2 regions of the Nonomuraea sp. KM90 genome follow, and region 2 is predicted to be linked to the other one. Evidence: riboswitches for the same ligand, from Rfam matches in the RefSeq annotation. Region 2 holds a riboswitch; the other holds the start of a gene.
What was found. A riboswitch is a leader RNA that binds a small molecule or an ion and turns the genes downstream of it on or off. The one in region 2 is predicted to bind cobalamin.

Region 1: linked by a shared signal. The riboswitch ahead of ACTWPW_RS42930 (ribonucleoside-diphosphate reductase subunit alpha) and the one ahead of cobN (cobaltochelatase subunit CobN) in region 2 are both predicted to bind cobalamin.

What each region holds. Positions count from the first base shown of each region.
Region 1 covers NZ_JBQQCB010000074.1:38,901-49,598, reverse strand. Annotated here, with positions in the region: gene ACTWPW_RS42960 (ATP-binding cassette domain-containing protein) at 1-424, shown strand, start outside; gene ACTWPW_RS42955 (ABC transporter permease) at 414-1,199, shown strand; gene ACTWPW_RS42950 (hypothetical protein) at 1,269-1,544, shown strand; gene glmS (glutamine--fructose-6-phosphate transaminase (isomerizing)) at 1,557-3,377, shown strand; gene ACTWPW_RS42940 (SAM-dependent methyltransferase) at 3,438-4,199, shown strand; gene ACTWPW_RS42935 (tripartite tricarboxylate transporter substrate-binding protein) at 4,297-5,262, shown strand; cobalamin riboswitch at 5,267-5,463, shown strand; gene ACTWPW_RS42930 (ribonucleoside-diphosphate reductase subunit alpha) at 5,583-7,754, shown strand; gene ACTWPW_RS42925 (ribonucleotide-diphosphate reductase subunit beta) at 7,767-8,762, shown strand; gene ACTWPW_RS42920 (mechanosensitive ion channel family protein) at 8,782-9,855, shown strand; tRNA gene ACTWPW_RS42915 (tRNA-Pro) at 10,087-10,162, shown strand; tRNA gene ACTWPW_RS42910 (tRNA-Leu) at 10,278-10,351, shown strand; gene ACTWPW_RS42905 (alpha/beta fold hydrolase) at 10,506-10,698, opposite strand, start outside.
Region 2 covers NZ_JBQQCB010000100.1:6,021-16,718, forward strand. Annotated here, with positions in the region: gene ACTWPW_RS48675 (cobyrinate a,c-diamide synthase) at 1-707, shown strand, start outside; gene cobN (cobaltochelatase subunit CobN) at 662-4,342, opposite strand; cobalamin riboswitch at 4,374-4,576, opposite strand; gene cobG (precorrin-3B synthase) at 4,653-5,903, shown strand; gene ACTWPW_RS48690 (precorrin-8X methylmutase) at 5,900-6,520, shown strand; gene cobJ (precorrin-3B C(17)-methyltransferase) at 6,526-8,004, shown strand; gene ACTWPW_RS48700 (cobalt-precorrin-6A reductase) at 7,995-8,783, opposite strand; gene cobM (precorrin-4 C(11)-methyltransferase) at 8,768-9,538, opposite strand; gene cbiE (precorrin-6y C5,15-methyltransferase (decarboxylating) subunit CbiE) at 9,535-10,698, opposite strand, start outside.

The DNA of each region.
Region 1 (10,698 bases), on a different contig from region 2:
CGTCCAGGCCGCCACCGCCCTCCTGCCCGGCCCCGACGTGCTGCTCCTCGACGAGCCCACCGCGGGCGCCGACCCCGGGACGCGCGCCGCGCTGCTCGCGGCGGTGCGTCGCCGGGCCGACGGCGGCGCGACTGTCGTCTACTGCACCCACTACCTGCCGGAGCTGACCGAGCTGTCGGCCACGATCGCGGTGGCCAGGAACGGCCGGGTGATCGCCAGGGGCACCGGCACCGAGCTGCTCAAGGACCTGCCGGGTGAGGTCAGGGTGGTTGTGGAGGGCGGCGAGGAGATCACCGTGGCCACCACCGACCCGACCGCCACCCTGGCCCGCCTCCTGCGCGAGCTCGACCGTCCGGTACGCGGCATCGACATCCGCCAGCCGTCCCTCGACGACCTCTACCGGGAGCTGTCCCATGCGTCGTGAGCCGAGCCGGGAGAGCGAGGGCGCGCGCGGCGTCGCCGTGCGGGCGTCGCTGCGGCGCGTGGCCGTGCTGGCCGGGCACAACGCGCTGCTGCGCAGGCGGGACCCCGCCCACTTCGTCAGCTACCTGGTCATGCCGATGGTGCTCATGCTGATCTTCAAGGGCATGCTCGGCGAGGCCACCCAGGCGGTCACGGGCCTGCTGGTGATGTTCTCGGTGCTGTCCATGGCCGACGTCGCCAACGCCTCCCTCACCGAACGCTCCTGGCACACCTGGGAGCGCCTGCGGTCGACCAGGGCCGCGGTCCCCGAGATCCTGATCGGCAAGGCCCTGCCCGTCTTCGCCGTGCTCGTCGTCCAGCAGGCCGCGCTGCTGGTCTACGGCGTGCTCGCGGTCGGCATGCGCCCGGCCGGGCCGCTGTGGCCGCTCGCCCTGGCCGTGGTGGTCTGGTGCTTCGTCCTGCTCTGCGCGGGCACGGCGGTCGCCGGCGTCGTACGCAGCCAGGGCGAGCTCAGCACCCTGTGCAACATCGCGGCCCTGTCGGTCAGCGCGCTGGGCGGGGCGCTGGTGCCGTTCGCGCTGATGCCGTCCTGGGCGCAGGCCGTCGCGCCGATCTCGCCCGGCTACTGGGCCACGACCATGTTGCAGGCCGCCGTGCGGGGTGACATCGCCGGTACGGCCGGGCCCGCGGCGGTGCTCGCCGGGCTCGGAACGGCCGCCGGAGCCTTCGCCTGCCGGCGGTTCGCCAGGGGTTGGGGCCGTTCGAGCGCGCTATAGAGTTAATTCCTGCCCGATATCGGGCAGGATGTTGGCGTGTCTCGTTCCAGAGTCGTAGTGTCCTCGTCTGTGTCCACGGCACGGCATCCGTACGAAGATCTCATCACCCACCTCACGAGGACGAGCCCGCTCGACCCCGGCGAGGCCGCCCGCGTGGTCGCCGACGTGCTGTCGTACTTCTCCGAGTCCGTCGAGGAGTTCGTCCGGCGCCGTCACGGCGAGCTGAAGACGCGCGGATACACCAACGACGAGATCTTCCCCCGGATCGCCGGCGAATTACGGGGCCGCCGGGTGGCGGCGCCGGAGCTGTCCCTGCGGCAGCTACGCAGGATTGTCTACGGATAAGAGGAGACCTCGATGTGCGGAATCGTGGCCTACGTCGGCCCCAAGGACGCGGCGCCCATCTTGCTGGAGGGCCTGCAGCGGCTTGAATACCGGGGCTACGACTCGGCCGGGGTCGTGGTGTCCAACAAGGGGCTGAAGGTACGCAAGGTCAAGGGGCGGGTGGCCGACCTGGCCAAGGTCGTGCCGGTGCGGTTCAAGGGCAACCTCGGCATCGGGCACACCAGGTGGGCCACGCACGGCGTGCCGAGCGACGTCAACGCCCACCCCCACCTGTCCGCCGACGAGCGCATCGCGGTCGTGCACAACGGCATCATCGAGAACGCCGGCGAGCTGCGTGCCAAGCTCGAGGCCGACGGCGTGGTGTTCGCCTCCGAGACCGACACCGAGGTGCTCGCGCACCTGATCGCCCACGCGGCCGACGAGAACGACTCGCTGGAGGAGGCCGTCAGGAAGACGCTCAAGAGCGTCGTGGGCACGTACGGCATCGCCGTGATCGACGCCGAGCGGCCCGGCGAGGTGGTCGTGGCGCGCAACGGCAGCCCGATCGTGCTGGGCATCGGCGAGAAGGAGATGTTCGCCGCCTCCGACGTCTCCGCCCTGGTCCGCTACACGCGCCAGGTCGTGCACCTGGAGGACGGCGAGCTGGCCGTGCTCAAGGCCGACGGCTTCCACACCTTCGCCAGCGACGCCCGCGAGACGGCCAAGGAGCCGCTGACCGTCGACTGGGACGCCGGCCACTACGACACCGGCGGCTACGAGCACTACCTGCTCAAGGAGATCTCCGAGCAGCCCGAGACGATGACCCGCACCATGAGCGGCCGCCTGGACGAGCGCTTCCACGTGGCCCACCTCGGGGGGCTCAACATGGACGCCCGAGAGACGCGGGGCTTCCGGCGGGTGAAGATCATCGGCTGCGGGTCGGCGTACTACTCGGGCCAGATCGGGGCGCAGCTCATCGAGGAGCTGGCGCGCATCCCGTCCGACGCCGAGCCGGCCAGCGAGTTCCGCTACCGCAACCCGGTCGTCGACCCCGACACGCTCTACGTCGCGATCAGCCAGTCGGGGGAGACCTACGACACGCTCGCCGCCGTGCAGGAGCTCAAGCGCAAGGGCGGCCGGGTCATCGGCATCGTCAACGCCGTGGGCAGCGCCATCGCCCGCGAGGTCGACGGCGGCATCTACCTGCACGCCGGCCCCGAGGTCTCGGTCGCCTCGACCAAGGCGTTCACCTCCACCTCGGTGGCGTTCGCGCTGCTGGCGCTGCACCTGGGCCGGGTGCGCGACCTGTCGCCGGCCGACGGGCGGCGCATCGTGGAGGGCCTGCGCCGGCTGCCCGGGCAGATCGAGCAGATCCTCGCGCAGGGCGACAGGATCGCCGAGCTGGCCGACAAGTACGCCAAGCACGCGAGCATGATGTTCGTCGGCCGGGTGCGCGGCTACCCGGTGGCCCGCGAGGGCGCGCAGAAGCTCAAGGAGATCTCGTACGTCCACGCCGAGGCCTACCCGGCCAGCGAGCTCAAGCACGGCCCGCTCGCGCTGATCGGCCCCGACATGCCGACGGTCGCGATCGTCCCCGACGACGAGCTGCTCGACAAGAACCTCACCACGCTGGGCGAGATCCGCGCCCGCGGCGGCCAGGTGCTCATGGTGGGCCACCGGAAGCCGGACGCCAAGCTGGCCGACGACGCGATCGTGATCCCCAAGAACGAGATCGAGCTCGACCCCATCCTGCTCACGATTCCCCTCCAGCTCCTGGCGTACTACGCGGCGGTCGCGCTGGGCCGCGACGTGGACAAGCCGCGCAACCTCGCCAAGAGCGTAACGGTTGAGTAACTGAGTCCAATTCAGCGCAAACTATCGTTATCTGGCTTGCGACGACATAAATTCGATACTGTGCGGAAGTTCGACCAACAGAGGCCCAATCCCGCACGCATGTACGACTACATGCTCGGTGGGAAGGACAACTTCGCGGTCGACCGTCTGGCCCTTGACCAGCTCGCCGAGCTGATCCCGGAGGCGGTCGCGCTGGCCCGCGCGAACCGGGCCTTCCTCCAGCGCGCCGTGCGCTACGTGGCGCGCGCCGGGATCCGCCAGTTCCTCGACCTCGGCAGCGGGCTGCCCACCCAGGGCAGCGCGCACGAGGTGGCCCCGGAGGCCCGGGTCGTCTACGTCGACCACGACCCCGTCGTCGCCGCCCACGCCACGGCCCTGCTCCGGCACGCACCGGGCAGGGCCCGTTTCGTCCAGGCCGACCTGCTGGATCCGGCGGAAGTGCTGGCCGGGGCCGGTGAGTTCCTGGACCTCGACCAGCCGATCGCCGTGCTGCTGGTGTCGATCCTGCACTTCCTGCCGGACTCCGCGCACCCCCAGCAGGCGGTGGGCGTGCTCCGCGAGCGGATGGCGCCGGGCGGCTATCTGGTGATCTCGCACGCCACGACCATGGCGCATCTGGAGGACGAGGAGCGCGGCGGCTCCTCCGCCCGGGGCGGGACCGACCGGACCCCGGCCCGGATCCGCGCGTTCTTCGGCGGGTTCCCGCTGGAGCCGCCGGGGCTCGTGCAGGCCACCGACTGGCGTCCGGACCGGCCCAAGCTGGTGGGCGACTGGTCGTTGCCGTCGTCGCTCATGGCCGGGGTCGGCAAGAAAACCCAATAAGTTTAAAAATCACGAAAAAGCGCGAAGAAAAGCGATTTGTGTTGTTTGTCGCGACCCGGGTGTGCAGCGGCGCGTAATGGGTTATTAACCTAGGGTAATGGGGGATTCGGGGGAGAAGCAGATGCGCCGGCGGCGGTTCCTGGCCTGGGGGCTGGGAGTCACGGCCTGCGCCGCCGGTTGCGGTACGGAGCGCACCGGCGGGGGCATGCCGCGTACCGGATTCTCCATCAATCCGAGCGGGCCGCGCTGGGTCCCCGTGGGGCGGGCGTTCGCCGGGGCGGCCCGTACCGCCGGGTTCGAGTCCGGCGCCGGCACGCCCATCACGGTGACCGGCCTGCCCGCGCTGGCCGCGGCCGAGCTGAACAACGGCCAGAGCCTGCTCGACACCGGCACCCCGCTGGCCAGGCTCAGCGGCGAGGTCGAGGTCGTGGTCGTGCCCGACGCCTCGCCGGTCAAGGACTTCGACGACCTCGGCGCCCGGCTGGTCGCCTCGCCCGGCCGGACACCGCTGGTGGGCGGGCCGCAGGGCGAGCCCGACCACCTGCTGTTCGGCCTGATCGCCAAGGCCCTCGGCGCGGACACCAGGCAGGTCGAGTACACCGGCTACCCCAGCCGCGGCGAGGCGGCCACCGCGCTGCTGGCCGGTAAGGGAGCCGCCGCCGCGGGACCGCTGACCGGCTGGCGCGCCGGCATCGGCCGCGGCCGGGTCAGGGCGCTGGCGGTGTCCTCGGCCACCCGCGTGCCCGAGCTCGACGTGCCGACGCTGCTGGAGTGCGGCGTGCGGGTGGACTTCGCGGACTGGGTGGCCGCCTTCGGGCCCGAGGACATGGCCGACGAGAGCCGCGAGGCGGCCCTGCGCATGTGCGAGGTGGTGATCGGCTCGACCGGCTGGGAGGCGGCGTGCCGGGCCGCCGGCTGGTTGTCGATCCCCCTCGTCGGCGACGACTTCGCCCGCTGGGTCGGCACCGAGATCGCCCGCACCCGCGCGGTCCTGCGGGACCTCGGACTGCTCGACACCACCAAAGCCACAACATGCTGGGGTAGTTGCGGGAACGGCCACTAGATGTAGGATCCTGGTCGTCGCTGGTTCGCCTCTCCGGAGGCGGAGCAAAAGGGAACCCGGTGAGATTCCGGGGCTGCCCCGCAGCGGTGAGCGGGAACGACCGCCGTCATTGTGCACTGGAGAGATCCGGGAAGCGACGGCCAGTAGGAGCCATGGAGCGCGCCCGCGAGCCCGAAGACCTGCCAGCGTCGTGCCGGGCCGTGTCCGGCACGAAGTGTTCAGGGCCTCGAGGGCGGGCCGGAGCGCGACGCGGCCGGTGATCCGGTTCGCCGTGCTCTCGCGTGCCCTCACGGGGATGAGCTCGCGAGGAGAGAGAGCACGTGACTCAGATCGTTGAGGTTGACCGCCGCCTGGCCATCGAGGAGGCCGCCGCCCGGGTGATCACCGACCCGGCCAACTCGCGGGTCGCCGCCCGGCTGCTGGCCGAGGAGATCGCCGACGAGGCGGCCGCGCACGGCGTGCGGACGTTCTCGGAGTCCATCGCCGCCACCCACGCGGCCGGGCTCGTGCAGGACGGGCTGGCGGAGTTCGTCGCCGCGCACGCCGCCGAGCTGGACGCGCTGGTCTCCGCCGAGGCGGACGACCGGTTCGAGTATTTCGGGCTGCGCACGGTGTACGACCGCTACCTGCTGCGCCACCCCGAGACGCGCGGGGTGCTGGAGCGGCCGCAGCACTTCTTCCTGCGCGTGGCCTGCGGGTTGTCGGAGTCGGTGGCCGAGGCGGCGGAGCTGTACGCGCTCATGTCCACGCTGTCGTACCTGCCCAGCTCGCCCACCCTGTTCAACTCCGGCTCGCGCCGGCCGCAGCTGTCGTCCTGCTTCCTGCTCGACTCGCCGCGCGACGAGCTGGAGGGCATCTACGACAGGTACGGGCAGGTGGCCCGGCTGTCCAAGTACGCCGGGGGCATCGGCATCTCCTGGACCCGGGTGCGCTCGCGCGGCTCCCTGATCAGGGGCACGAACGGCCACTCCAACGGCATCGTGCCCTGGCTGCGCACGCTGGACTCCTCGGTGGCGGCGGTCAACCAGGGCGGCCGGCGCAAGGGGGCGGCCTGCGTCTACCTGGAGACCTGGCACGCCGACATCGAGGAGTTCCTGGAGCTGCGCGACAACACCGGCGAGGACGCCCGCCGCACCCACAACCTGAACCTGGCCAACTGGGTCCCCGACGAGTTCATGCGCCGGGTCGAGGCGGACGGGACGTGGTCGCTGTTCGACCCGAAGGAGGTGCCCGACCTCACGGACCTGTACGGGGAGGAGTTCACGGCCGCGTACCGCGCGTACGAGGCGGCCGGGCGGTACGTCCGGCAGATCCCCGCCAGGACCCTGTACGGCCGGATGATGCGCACCCTCGCCCAGACCGGCAACGGCTGGATGACGTTCAAGGACGCCGCCAACCGCACCTCCAACCAGACCGCCCGCCCCGAGAACGTCATCCACCTGTCGAACCTCTGCACCGAGATCCTCGAGGTCACCAGCGACGCCGAGACGGCCGTCTGCAACCTCGGCTCGGTCAACCTGGCCGCCCACCTGACCGGGGACGGCGCCGGGCAGGACATGGACTGGGAGCGGCTGCGCCGGACCGTGCGCACCGCCGTCCGCTTCCTCGACCGCACCATCGACCTCGGCTTCTACCCCACGCCCGAGGCCGAGGCGGCCAACAAGCGGTGGCGGCCCATCGGGCTGGGCGTGATGGGGCTGGCCGACGTCTTCTTCACGCTGCGGCTACCGTTCGACTCACCGCGGGCGCTGGAGCTGTCCACCAGGATCGCCGAGGAGATCGCGCTGGCCGCGTACGACACCTCGGCCGACCTGGCGGCCGAGCGCGGAAGGCACCCGTCGTACGCCGACACGCGGGCCGCCGGGGGAGTGCTGCACCCCGACCACTACGGCGCGGCCGGTTCGCCGCGCTGGGACGCGCTCCGCGAGAAGATCGCGGAGACCGGCCTGCGGAACTCGCTCATGGTCGCCATCGCCCCGACCGCGACGATCGCCTCCATCGCCGGCTGCTACGAGTGCATCGAGCCGCAGGTGTCCAACGTGTTCAAGCGGGAGACCCTGTCGGGCGAGTTCTTGCAGGTCAACCGGTATCTGGTGGCCGATCTGCAGGCGCGCGGGCTGTGGACCCAGCAGGTGCGCGACGACCTCAAGCGCGCCGACGGCTCGGTGCAGACCGTGCCCGGCGTGCCCGACGACCTCAAGGTGCTCTACCGCACGGCGTGGGAGCTGCCGCAGAAGGCGCTGATCGACCTGGCCGCCGCGCGGCAGCCGTACATCGACCAGTCGCAGTCGCTCAACCTCTTCATGGCCAGCCCGACCATCGGCAAGCTCTCGTCGATGTACGCCTACGCCTGGAAGCAGGGCCTCAAGACGACGTACTACCTGCGCTCGCGCCCCGCCACCCGGATCGCCCAGACGACGGTCGCGGCCCCTTCCGCCGAGGCGATCGCCTGCTCCCTCGAGAACCCCGAAACCTGCGAAGCCTGCCAGTAAGGAGACCCTTTCGTGCTGCTCGACCCCGGTATGGACCTCACCCTGCGGCCCATGCGCTACCCCGACTTCTACGAGCGCTACCGCGCGGCCATCCGCAACACGTGGACCGTCGAGGAGGTGGACCTGCACAACGACCTCGCCGACCTGGCCAGGATGACCCCGCAGGAGCGGCACCTGATCAACCGGCTGGTCGCCTTCTTCGCCACCGGCGACTCGATCGTGGCCAACAACCTCGTGCTCAACCTCTACCAGCACGTCAACGCCCCCGAGGCGCGCCTGTACCTGAGCAGGCAGCTCTTCGAGGAGGCCGTGCACGTGCAGTTCTACCTGACGCTCCTCGACACCTACCTGCCCGACCCGGACGAGCGGGTGAAGGCGTTCGCCGCGATCGAGCACATCCCGTCGATCCGCGACAAGGCGGAGTTCTGCTTCAGGTGGATCGACTCGATCGAAGGGCTGCGGCGGCTGGAGACGGCCGCGGAGCGGCGCCAGTTCCTGCTGAACCTCATCTGCTTCGCCGCCTGCATCGAGGGCCTGTTCTTCTACGGCGCGTTCGCGTACGTCTACTGGTTCCGCTCGCGCGGTCTCCTCGGCGGCCTGGCCACCGGGACGAACTGGGTGTTCCGCGACGAGTCCATGCACATGGAGTTCGCGTTCAGCGTGGTGGACACGGTGCGGGCCGAGGAGCCGTCGCTGTTCGACGACGAGCTGGGCAAGCAGGTCACCCTCATGATCGAGGAGGCCGTCGCGGCGGAGCTGGCCTTCGCCGCGGACCTGTGCGGCGAGGGCATGCCCGGCATGGGGGTGGACCAGATGCGCCAGTACCTGGAGTACGTCGCCGACCAGCGGCTGGCCCGGCTCGGCCTGCCCAGCCGGTACGGCTCGGCGAACCCCTTCGCGTTCATGGAGTTGCAGGACGTGCAGGAGTTGGCCAACTTCTTCGAACGGCGGGTTTCTGCTTACCAAGTGGCGGTTGAGGGCAATGTGAGCTTTGACGAGACGTTCTAATACATAAGGGGGCATGAGCGTGCAGTCTCCAGCGGACTGGCCGATCCTCGTAATCGCCGTGGTCGGTTCGATCCTCCTGGTGGAAGTGGCCCGGCGGGTGCTGAGCAGGATGGGGCGCAAATTCGCGCTCGCCCGGCACCTGGTGGAGCACTGCACGTGGCCCGCGTTCTCGGTGGCCGCCGTGGTGGCGTTCAACGTGGTGTTCGGGCCGGGGATGTTCGGCGACACGCCGTCCGAACGGGCGGTGGCGGGGTCGGTGGAGCGGGTGCTCGGCCTCGTCACGATCGCCGCGGTGACCTGGCTGATCGTGCAGGCCACGTACGCGTTCACGGACATCGTCCTCGACCGGCTGGTGCTGGTCGAGGGGGAGCGCAACCGCCGGGCGCGGCGGATCATGACGCAGATCGCGCTCGTCCGCCGCATCGCCGCCGCGGTCATCGTCGTCATCGCGGTCGGCGCGATGCTCTTCTCCTTCCCGCAGGTGCGGGCGCTCGGGGCCGGGCTGCTCGCCTCGGCCGGCATCGCGGGCGCGGTCGTCGGCATCGCCGCCCAGCCGACCATCGGCAACGTGCTGGCCGGGCTGCAGCTCGCCTTCAGCGACGCGCTGCGGCTGGACGACGTGGTCGTGGTCGAGGAGGAGTGGGGGCGGATCGAGGAGCTGACGCTCACGTACGTGGTGGTGCGGCTGTGGGACGAGCGCCGGCTCGTGCTGCCGGTGTCGTACTTCACCCAGACCCCGTTCGAGAACTGGACCCGCCACGGCAGCCGCGTGCTCGCCGTCGTGTACCTGCGGGTGGACTGGGCGGTGCCGGTCCCGAAACTGCGCGACGCCCTGTACGAGTTCCTCCAGGGCAACCCGCTGTGGGACCAGAAGGACTGGACGCTGCAGGTCACCGACGTGCTGCCGAACGGCCTGGTGGAGCTGCGGGGCCTGATGAGCGCCGCGGACTCGCCGTCCTCGTGGGACCTCAAGTGCGACGTACGCGAGTTCCTGGTCAACTACGTCCGCGACAACTACCCGGACGCCCTGCCCCGCTTCCGCGTCGAGACCCCGGAGACCCGGGTGGGCGTGAGCTGGACCAAGGACCGCTGAGCCGGCCGGAATTAAATATGTGGCACGCGCCCGATCATCGGTTTACCGTGGACATTGTCCAGCAACGTTCAGCAACGTCCAGGAAGGGCGGCGAAGTGCGCTACCTGAGCCTCTCCCGGCCGCTCCCGGCCCTGCCCGAGCTGCGGCGACGGCTTACCGGATAATCCGATCGCGGATTACCGGAAAAGCCGTCTCGAAGAAATTCGAGGCGGCTTGTTTCATTCGAGGAAACCGAGTGTGGGGCAGTTTGGTCAGCCCGCCTGCCTTGGGAGCAGGAGCACCGCAGGTTCGAATCCTGCCACTCGGACACGGCCCTGAAAGGAAAGGGCCGCGGGCCACGGCCTGGCCGGCGGGAATGGCGCCCCCCGGCCGGACCCGGCCCTCGCCCCGGGCCGGCCCACGCCAGCCAAGCCCGGGGCCCAGCCGCTCTGGCCCAACTGGCAGAGGCGCCGTCTTCAGGAGGCGGAGGTTCAGGGTTCGAATCCCTGGAGCGGCACATGACTGGACAAACCCTGCACTTTCGCGGATGCCTCCTGCGAGAGACCCGGACGAGAAGGGACACGTCGAGATCGCTTCTGGCCAGAAATCTCCTATGTCGGTGGTATCCAAGGCCAAGCACCAGGAGATGAAGGACTGGCACAGCGAAGGGTTCAGGCCGACCGTACGATCTCGTCGATGAGGGTGGCCAGCCGTCGTGGCCGGGACAGGAACGGCGAATGCCCGCCAGGGAGCCGGCGGGTCTCGGCCGCTTGGGCTGCCATCTGCTCCTGCAGTGCGAGAGGGACGGCCTGGTCCTGCTCCGTGATGATGTAGGTGGACGGGATGCTCCGCCAGGCGGCTACG
Region 2 (10,698 bases):
GGCTGGCCGCGCTGGTGGCCCGGTCGTGCGACCTCGACGCGCTGTTGCGGCTGGCGAGGTCGGCTCCCCCGCTGGACGCCGCCCCATGGACGCCTCCGTACGCGGCCGTCCGCGAGCGGCCGGTGGTGGCGGTGGCGAGCGGGGCGGCGTTCACGTTCGGGTACGCCGAGCACGTCGAGCTGCTGCGGGCCGCGGGAGCGGAGGTGGCGGTGTTCGACCCGTTGCGTGACGAGAGGCTGCCGGACGGCGCCGCCGCGCTCGTGATCGGCGGCGGGTTCCCCGAGGTGTACGCCGCCGAACTGGCCGCCAACGCCCCGCTGCGCGAGCAGGTGGCGGCCTTCCCCGGCCCGATCGCCGCCGAGTGCGCGGGGCTGCTGTACCTGTGCGACGAGCTGGACGGGCAGCGCATGTGCGGACGGGTTCCCGGGCGGGCGCGGATGACGTCCCGGCTGACGCTCGGCTACCGGGACGCCGTCGCGCTGAGGCGCTCGCCGCTCACGAGGGCGGGCGAGCGCCTGCGGGGGCACGAGTTCCACCGCACGTCTGTCGAGTACGCGGGCGAGCCGCTGTTCCGCTGGGACGGCGGCGCCGACGGGTACGGCGACGCCCGCGTGACCGCGTCCTACCTGCACCTGCACTGGGCCGGGGCGCCCGGCCTGGCTCAGCGGCTGGTGTCGTCCTCCAGGTCGCCTTCGGTCTTGAGGTAGACCTCCTGCAGGCCGCGCAGGATCTCCGGGTCCGGGTGCTGCCACATGCCGCGCTCGGCGGCCTCGAGGAGGCGTTCGGCGATGCCGTGCAGCGCCCACGGGTTCGAGCGGGCCATGAACTCCTGGTTCTCGGGGTCGAGCACGTACGCCTCGGTGAGCCTGTCGTACATCCAGTCCGCCATCACGCCGGTGGTGGCGTCGTAGCCGAACAGGTAGTCGACGGTCGCGGCCAGCTCGAACGCGCCCTTGTAGCCGTGCCGGCGCATGGCGGCCAGCCAGCGCGGGTTGACGACCCTGGCGCGGAAGATCCGGGCGGTCTCCTCCGAGAGCGTGCGGGTGCGTACGGCGTCGGGCCGGGTGCTGTCGCCCACGTACGCGGCCGGCGCCTTCCCCGTGAGCGCGCGGACGGTGGCGACCATGCCGCCGTGGTACTGGAAGTAGTCGTCGGAGTCGGCGATGTCGTGCTCGCGGGTGTCGACGTTCTTGGCGGCCACGGCGATCCGGCGGTAGGCGTCCTCCATCTGCGGGCGGGCGGCGACGCCGTCGAGGTCGCGGCCGTAGGCGAAGCCGCCCCACACCGCATACACCTCGGCCAGGTCGGCGTCGTCGCGCCAGTTGCGGCTGTCGATGAGCGGCAGCAGCCCGGCACCGTACGCGCCGGGGGCCGAGCCGAAGATCCGCATCGTCGCCCGGCGCTCGTCGCCGCCGGTCCGGGTGACGTGGGCACGCACGTAGTTGTCCTCGTCCGGCTCGTCCAGGCCCGCGGCCAGCCGTACGGCGTCGTCGAGCATGCTCACCACGTGGGGGAAGGCGTCGCGGAAGAAGCCGCTGATGCGTACCGTCACGTCGATCCGGGGCCGGCCGAGCTCGGCGAGGGGGATCGGCTCCAGGCCGGTGACCCGGCGCGACGCCTCGTCCCACTCGGGGCGGATGCCGAGCAGGGCCAGCACCTCGGCCACGTCGTCGCCTGCCGTACGCATGGCGCTGGTGCCCCAGACGGACAGTCCCACCGAGCGCGGCCACTCGCCGGTGTCGGCCCGGTAGCGCTCCAGCAGGGAGTCGGCCATCGCCTGACCGGTCTCCCAGGCCAGCCGGCTGGGCACCGCCCGCGGATCGACCGAGTAGAAGTTGCGGCCGGTCGGCAGCACGTTCACCAGGCCGCGCAGGGGCGAGCCGCTGGGCCCGGCCGGGACGTAGCCGCCGTCGAGGGCGTGCAGGACGTGGTCCAGCTCGTCGGTGGTGCGGGCCAGGCGCGGCACCATCTCGGTGGCGGCGAAGGTCAGCACGCGCGCGACCAGCTCCACCCGCTCCTCGTCGGCCGGAAGGGGGCCGTCGGCGACCCCATCGGCCGCGAGGACTCCCCGGGCTGCCTCGCCGGCCGCGATGACGGCGCGGGCGACCTCACCGGCCGCCTCCGGTGCCCAGCCGCGCCGCTCCATCCCCTCCACCAGGGCGCGGGCCGTGGCCTCCGCCCGGTCCACGGCTCCCAGCCCGGCCGTGCCGTCCTCGGCCAGGCCGAGCGCCTCGCGCAGGCCCGGCAGCGTCTCCCGGCCGGACCACATCTGCCGGGCCCGCAACATCGCCAGCACCAGGTCCACCCGCGGCTGCCCTTCCGGCGCCTGGCCGAGCACGTGCAGGCCGTCGCGGATCTGCGCGTCCTTCACCTCGCACAGCCAGCCGTCCACGTGCAGGATGAAGTCGTCGAACTCGCTGTCGTGCGGCCGGTCCGCCAGCCCCAGGTCGTGGTCGAGCCGGGCGGCCTGGATCAGCGTCCAGATCTGCGCCCTGATCGCGGGCAGCTTGGCCGGGTCCATGGCGGCGATCGTGGCGTGCTCGTCGAGGAGCTGCTCCAGCCGGGCGATGTCCCCGTAGGTGTCGGCGCGGGCCATCGGCGGCACCAGGTGGTCCACCAGCACGGCGTGCGCGCGCCGCTTGGCCTGCGTCCCCTCCCCCGGGTCGTTGACGAGAAAGGGGTAGATCAGCGGCAGGTCGCCGATGGCCGCGTCGGTGCCGCACGCGGCGGACATCCCGGCCGACTTGCCGGGCAGCCACTCCAGGTTGCCGTGCTTGCCGACGTGCACCATCGCGTGCGCGCCGAACTCGTCCGACAACCACCGGTACGCGGCCAGGTAGTGGTGGCTGGGCGGCAGGTCGGGGTCGTGGTAGATGGCGATCGGGTTCTCGCCGAAGCCGCGTGGCGGCTGCACCATGACCACCAGGTTCCCGGCCCGCAGCGCGGCCAGGACGATGTCGGTCCCGCTGTCGCCCTCGTGCACGAACAGCTCCCCCGGCGGCGGGCCCCAGTGCCGCTCGATCCCGGCGCGCAGGTCGGCGGGGAGCGTGCGGTACCAGCGCTCGTACGAGGCGGCGGAGATGCGTACCGGGTTGCCGGCCAGGTGCTCCTCGGTCAGCCAGTCCTGGTCCTGTCCCCCGGCGGCGATCAGGGCGTGGATGAGCGCGTCGCCGTCCTGCTCGGCCACGCCGGGGAAGCCGCCGCCCAGGTCGTAGCCGGCCTCGGCGAGCCGGGCCAGCAACCGGACGGTGCTGGCGGGCGTGTCCAGCCCGACGGCGTTGCCGACGCGGGAGTGCTTGGTCGGGTACGCCGACAACATCACCACCAGCCGGCGCCGGTCGGGGGGCGTGTGCCGCAGCAGCCCGTGCCGTACGGCGATGCCCGCCACCCGGGCGGCCCGCTCGGGGTCGGCCACGTAGACGGTCAGCCCGTCCTCGTCGATCTCCTTGAACGAGAACGGCACCGTGATGATCCGCCCGTCGAACTCCGGGATCGCCACCTGCGAGGCCGCGTCCAGCGGCGAGAGCCCGTCGTCGTTCTCCTCCCATGCCCGCCGCGAGGTGGTCAGGCAGAGGCCCTGCAGGATCGGCACGTCCAGGGCCGCCAGCGCGCCGACGTCCCACGCCTCGTCGTCACCGCCCGCGCTCGCGGTCGCCGGTCGCGAGCCGCCCGCCGCCAGCACCGTCACCACCAGCGCGTCGGCCGCGCGCAGGGTGTCGAGCAGCTCGGGCTCGGCCGTACGCAGCGACGAGCAGTAGACGGGCAGCGCCTGCCCGCCCGCGTCCTCGACGGCCCGGCACAACGTCTCGACGAACGCCGTGTTGCCCGCCATGTGGTGCGCCCGGTAGTAGAGCACGCCGATCACGGGCCCGTCCTGGCGGCGCGCGGCACGCTCCAGCCGGCCCCAGGCGGGGGCGGGCGCGGGCGGGGCGAAGCCGTGGCCGGTCAGCAGGACGGTGTCGGACAGGAACGTGTGCAGCTCCGCCAGGTTGGCCGGCCCGCCGTGCGCCAGGTAGGCGTGCGCCTCGGCGCAGACGCCGCCGCTGACCCCACCGTATTTGGCGGACAGCTCCATCAGCTCGGCGTCCGGCGCCTGCTCCCCGCCGAGCACCACCACCGGGCGCGGCCCGGCCAGCAGCGCGTCGAGGCCCTCCGCCCAGGCGCGGCGGCCACCGAGCAGGCGTACCACGACCAGGTCGGCGCCCTCCAGCAGGGCGGGCAGGTCGTCGGCCGTCAGGCGGGCGGGATTGCCTGACCGGTAGGCCGCTCCGCTGGCCCGGGCGCTCAGCAGGTCGGTGTCGGAGGTGGAGAGCAGCAGGACGGTACGGCTGTCGCCGGGCACGGCACGATCCTCCCTCGGGGTCCTCGCCCCGGTAGCGGGTGTCGCGACGGCTGGAGTCTCCTGGCTCCCGGATCAGCGCTCACCCCGGCCTTCCCACCCGTCGCCGGGCAGTGGCCTGTCGTGGGGTTCGCTCCCCGGTCACAGTGGCGGGACCGCGCCGGTTTCGCACCGGCTTCCTCCCATGCCATCGCCTACGCAGGAGCCTACGGCAGAACCGACCCGCCCCATAAGTGGCGTTACCATCCTGATCGTGTCCATAGCTGACTTTTCCGGACGTGTCCGCCCTGACGCCTGTCCGGGAGCGCTACAGGTGCACGAGGCCGCCGACGGCCCGCTGGCCCGCGTCCGCCTCCCCGGCGGCGCGGTGTCGCCCGCGCAGCTGCGCGAGCTGGCGTCCTGCGCGGCCGACCTCGGCTCGGGCGTGATCGAGCTGACGTCGAGAGCGAACGTGCAGGTCCGCGGCCTGCGCTCGCCCACCGCCTTCGCCTCCCGGATCGCGGCGGCGGGCCTGCTGCCGTCCCCGGCCCACGAGCGGGTCCGCAACATCGTCGCCTCCCCGCTCGGCGGGCGGGGCCCCGGGGGCCACCTGGACCCGCAGCCGCTGGTACGGGCACTGGACGAGGCCCTGTGCGCGCACCCGCGCCTGGCGGAACTGCCCGGGCGCTTCCTGTTCGCCCTGGACGACGGCACGGGCGACGTGACCGGTCTCGGCGCGGACGTCACCTTCGCACCCCTTCCCGGCGAGGGCGCGGCGAGTCCCGGCACGGGGCCACGGGCGCCGACTGCCCCTCGGGACGAGCCACCGCCGATGGCCCCTCGGAACGGGCGGCTGCTGCTGGCGGGCTCGGACACCGGGCTGACCACCGGCCCGGACTCCGCCGTCCCGCTCATGATCGCCGCCGCCGAGGCGTTCCTCGACGAGCGGTCCCGCGAGGACGGCGCCGGAGCGTGGCGCCTCCACGAGCTCCCGGACGGCCCCGCCCGGATCACCGCCCGCTTGACCGGCCCCGCGACAGGCGACCCAGCCACCATCAACCCGGCCACCAGCAACCCGGCCGCCATCGACGCGGCACCAGCAAGCGCAAGAGGCGGCGCGGGCGGGGAGCGGGACGGGCCGGGCCGGGCGCGGGCCGGGCGGGTGGCGCAGCGGGACGGGCGGGTGGCGGTCGAGGTGGTCGTACCGCTGGGCCGGTTGTCGCCCGGGCAGGCGCGGGCGCTGGCCGGCGGCGGCGTCATCCGCCTGACCCCCTGGCGGACCGCCGTGCTGCTGGACCTCTCCCCCGCCGAGGCCGACCGCATCACGGACGCGCTCGACACCGCCGGCCTCGCCACCGACCCCGGCTCCCCCTGGGCCGGCGTCACCGCCTGCACCGGCCGCCCCGGCTGCGCGAAGTCCCGGGCGGACGTCCAGGCCGACGCCCGCCGCTGGGTGGCCGGCCTGGACGAGGCGCCCGAGACACCCGTGCACTGGGCCGGATGTGAGCGGCGCTGCGGCCTGCCGCGCGGCCGGGTCGTCCAGCTGATCGCCACCACCGACGGATACGAGGAACACCGCCAGTGACCGACTACATCCGCGACGGCGCCGAGATCTACCGGCGCTCGTTCGCGACCATCCGCGCCGAGACCGATCTCACCGGCCTGCCGCCCGAGGTGGCGCAGGTGGCGGTGCGGATGATCCACGCCTGCGGCATGACCGACCTGGTGGCGGACCTGGACTGGTCGAGCGAGGTGGTGACGCGGGCGCGGCGAGCCCTGCGCGGGGGCGCCCCGGTGTTGTGCGACGCGCGGATGGTGGCCTCCGGGGTGACCATCAGCAGGCTGCCCGCCGCCAACGAGGTGGTGTGCACGCTGGGCGATCCCCGGGTCCCGGAGCTGGCCGGAAGGCTGGGCACCACCCGCAGCGCCGCCGCCCTGGAGTTGTGGCGCGACCGGCTGGACGGCGCGGTGGTGGCGATCGGCAACGCGCCGACCGCCCTGTTCCGGCTGCTGGAGCTGGTCGCCGAGGGCGCGGGCCGACCGGCGGCGGTGCTCGGCATCCCCGTCGGCTTCATCGGCGCGGCCGAGTCCAAGCGCGCGCTGGCGGACAGCGACCTGGAGTACCTGGTGGTGCACGGCCGTCGCGGCGGCAGTGCGATGACTGCGGCGGCGGTCAACGCCATCGCCGGCGAGACGGAGTGAATGTGATGACGGGACGCCTGTACGGAGTCGGCCTCGGGCCCGGTGACCCCGAACTGGTCACGGTCAGGACGGCCCGGCTCATCGGCGAGGCCGACGTGATCGCGTACCACGCCGCCCGGCACGGCCGCAGCATCGCCCGCTCGATCGCGCTGCCGTACATGCGGGAGGGGCAGGTCGAGGAGCTCCTGCTGTACCCGCTGACCACGGAGACCACCGACCACCCGGGCGGCTACCAGGGCGCGCTCGACGACTTCTACGCCGACTGCGCCGAGCGGCTGGCCGCCCACCTGGACGCGGGCCGGACGGTGGTCGTGCTGGCCGAAGGGGATCCGCTGTTCTACGGCTCCTACATGCACATGCACAAGCGGCTCGCCCACCGTTACCCGACCGAGGTGGTGCCCGGCGTCACCTCGGTCAGCGCCGCGTCCGCCGTGCTCGGGCGGCCGCTGGTGGAGCGGGACGAGGTGCTCACCGTGCTGCCCGGCACACTGCCCGCCGACGTGCTGGCCGAGCGGCTGCGCGGCACCGACTCCGCCGCCGTGCTCAAGCTGGGCCGGACGTTCGAGAAGGTCCGCGACGCGCTGGCCGAGGCCGGGCGGCTCGACGACGCCTGGTACGTGGAGCGCGCCACGATGGGCGCCGAGCGGGTGGCGCCGCTCAAGGACGTCGACCCGGACGGGGTCCCGTACTTCTCGCTGGCCCTGCTCGCCAGCCCGGCCGAGCGGACCTTCGTCCCCGAGCCGCCGTCGGCAGCGGGGCCGGGCGAGGTGGCCGTGGTCGGCCTGGGCCCGGCGGGGCGGCCGTGGCTCACGCCGGAGGCTCAGGAGGCTCTGGCGGCGGCCACGGACATCGTCGGCTACGGCCCGTACGTGGACCGCGTGCCACCGAACCCGCGCCAGCGCCGGCACCGCACCGACAACCGGGTCGAGGCCGAGCGCGCCCGGCATGCCCTGGAGCTGGCCCGCGACGGCGCCCGCGTGGCGGTCGTGTCGTCGGGCGACCCGGGCGTGTTCGCCATGGCCAGCGCCGTGCTGGAGGCGGCCGGCGGTTTCCCCGAGGTGCCGGTCCGGGTCGTGCCCGGGCTGACGGCAGCGCAGGCGGTGGCGAGCCGGGTGGGCGCGCCGCTCGGCCACGACTACTGCGTGCTGTCGCTGTCCGACCTGCTCAAGCCGTGGGAGGTGGTGGCCGATCGGCTGGCCGCCGCCGCCCGGGCCGACCTGGTGCTGGCGATCTACAACCCGGCTTCGCGCAGCCGTACGTGGCAGGTCGCCGCCGCCCGTGACCTGCTCCTCGAACACCGCGCCCCGGACACCCCCGTGGTCATCGGACGCGACGTCGGCGGCCCGCAGGAGAGCGTCACCGTCACCACCCTCGGCGACCTGGACCCGGCCGCGGTCGACATGCGCTGCCTGCTGATCGTCGGCTCCTCCACGACCCGCGTCACCGGCAGCGGGGCCGTCTACACGCCTCGCCGCTATCCCTGAACCCAGGACACCGCCGCCGCCACCGTGTCCACCAGCCGGGCGCCGGCGGGCAGCGGCGGCCGGTCCACCATGATCACCGGCAGTCCGGCCTCACGGGCCGCGACGAGCTTGGCCGTGGTCATCGGGCCGCCGCTGTCCTTGGTGACCAGCACGTCCAGGCGGTGCTCCCGGATGAGGGCCAGCTCGCCTGCGACGGTGTAGGGGCCGCGGTCGAGCAGGACGTGCACGTTCGGCAGCACGGGCGGCTCGGGCGGGTCCACCGACCTGGCCAGCAGCCACGCGCCGGGCACCCCGGTGAACAGCGGCAGGCTCCGGCGTCCGGTCGTGAGGAACACCCGGCACCCGCGCGCGGCGTCCGGCGGGCCCGCGCGCTCCGCCCGCCGCGCCGCCGGCCACCGGCCGCCGGCCAGCAGCGCGGCGGCCGCCTGCAGGGAGCCGGTGCGCTGCCAGGCGTCGCCCGGCCCTTCGCGCCAGCCCGGGCGGCGCAGCACCAGCAGCGGCACCCCGGTCGCCGCGCAGGCCGCGACCGCCGAGGCGGTCATCCGCTCCGCGAACGGGTGCGTGGCGTCCACCAGCCGGTCGACCCGTTCCCGTACCAGCCAGGCGGCCAGCCCGTCCGGCCCGCCGAAGCCGCCTTCCCGCACCTCGCCCACCGGCAACCGCGGCCTGCTCACCCGCCCGGCCAGCGAGGACACGACCCGCAGCCGGGGGTCGGGGGCGAGCTCGGCCGCCAGCGCCCGCGCCTCGGCGGTGCCGCCCAGGATCAGGATCCGCCGCACGCCCGCTCCCTGGCCGCCCGCTCCCTGGTCACGCTGTAGAGGTGGCTGTCGGGGAACTGCGACGCCGACAGCACCCGCCCGACGACGATCACGGCCGTCCGCCGGATCCCGGCCTCGTGGACCCGCGCGGCGATGTCGGCCAGCGTCCCGCGCAGGATCACCTCGTCGGCCCGGCTCGCCCGCGCCACCACCGCCACCGGGCAGTCCGTGCCGTACGAGGGCAGCAGCTCCGCCACCACCGCGTCGATCCGCTGGACCGCCAGGTGCAGCACCATCGTGGCCCGGCTCGCGCCGAGCGTGGTGAGGTCCTCGCCCTCGGGCATCGGCGTGGCGCGGGCGGAGGTACGCGTCAGGATGACCGTCTGGCCGACGCCGGGCACGGTCAGCTCCCGGCCGAGCGCGGCCGCGGCCGCCGCGAACGCCGGCACCCCGGGCACCACCTCGTACGGCACGCCGAGCGTGTCCAGCCGGCGCATCTGCTCGGCCACGGCGCTGAAGACGGACGGGTCGCCGGAGTGCAGCCGCGTCACGTCGAGGCCCTCGCGGTGCGCGGCGACCAGCTCGGCCACGATCTCGTCGAGCGTCAGGTCGGCCGTGTCCACCAGCCGGGCCCCGGCCGGGCAGGCGTCGAGCAGCTCACGGGGCACCAGCGACCCCGCGTACAGGCACACCGGCGACGACTCCAGCCGCCGCAGCCCCCGCAACGTGATCAGGTCGGGAGCGCCGGGGCCCGCCCCGACGAAGTACACGGTCACGATACGTCCCTCCTGGTCACCGACCACACTGTCACCGGCATCGCCGCCCGCCATCCGGTGAACCCGCCCACCGGCGAGGCCCGCTGCACGGCCAGGCGCACCAGATCGCCGCCGAGCCGGGCGTACCACTGCCCGACGACGGCCTCCGACTCCAGGGTGACGGCGTTCGCCACCAGCCTGCCGCCGGGGCGCAGGGCGGCCCAGCAGCGGTCCAGCAGGCCGGGCGCGGTCGCGCCGCCGCCGACGAACACCGCGTCCGGCGCGGGCAGCCCGTCCAGCGCCTCCGGGGCCCGGCCCGTCACGACGCGCAGCGACGGCACGCCGAGCCGGTCGGCGTTGCGCCCGATGGCGGCGGCGCGGTCGGACCGGCTCTCGATCGCCACCGCCGCGCACGACGGGTGGGTGCGCAGCCACTCGATCGCGATGCTGCCCGCTCCCGCCCCCACGTCCCACAGCAGCTCGCCGGGCAGCGGGGCCAGGCGCGACAGGCTGACCGCGCGGACCTCCCGCTTGGTGAGCTGCCCGTCGTGCTCGAACGCCGTGTCGGGCAGCCCGGGCACCCTGGCCAGCGGCTCGGCGCCGGGCGCGAGCGCGCATTCGACGGCGATGAGGTGCAGCGGGGACACGCCGGCGTCCGTCCAGCAGTCGGCGGTGCCGCGCAGCTCGGACTCCGACGGGGCGCCCAGGTCGGACAGCACCGTCATGGCGCTCGGACCGTAGCCGTGCCCGGCCAGCAGCGCGGCGACCACGGACGGGGAGGCGGGGCCCGCGCCGAGCACGACGACGCGGCGGCCGGGCTGGAGGGCGGCGGTCAGGGCCGCGGGCGGGCGGCCCACCAGGCTGACCACGTCCACCTGCTCGACCGGCCAGCCGAGCCGCGCGCAGGCCAGCGACAGCGAGGACACGTGCGGCAGCACCCGGATCCGGGGCGCGCCCAGCAGGCGTACCAGGGTCGAGCCGATGCCGTAGAACATCGGGTCGCCGCTGGCCAGCACGCAGACCTCGCGGCCGGCGTACGTGTCCATGAGCGCGGGCAGCCCGGGCAGCAGCGGCGACGGCCAGGCCACGCGCTCGGCGGCCGTCACGGGTACGAGGTCGAGCTGCCTGGCGCCGCCCATGAGCACCTCGGCCGCCTCCACCGCGTGCCTCGATCCGGCGGG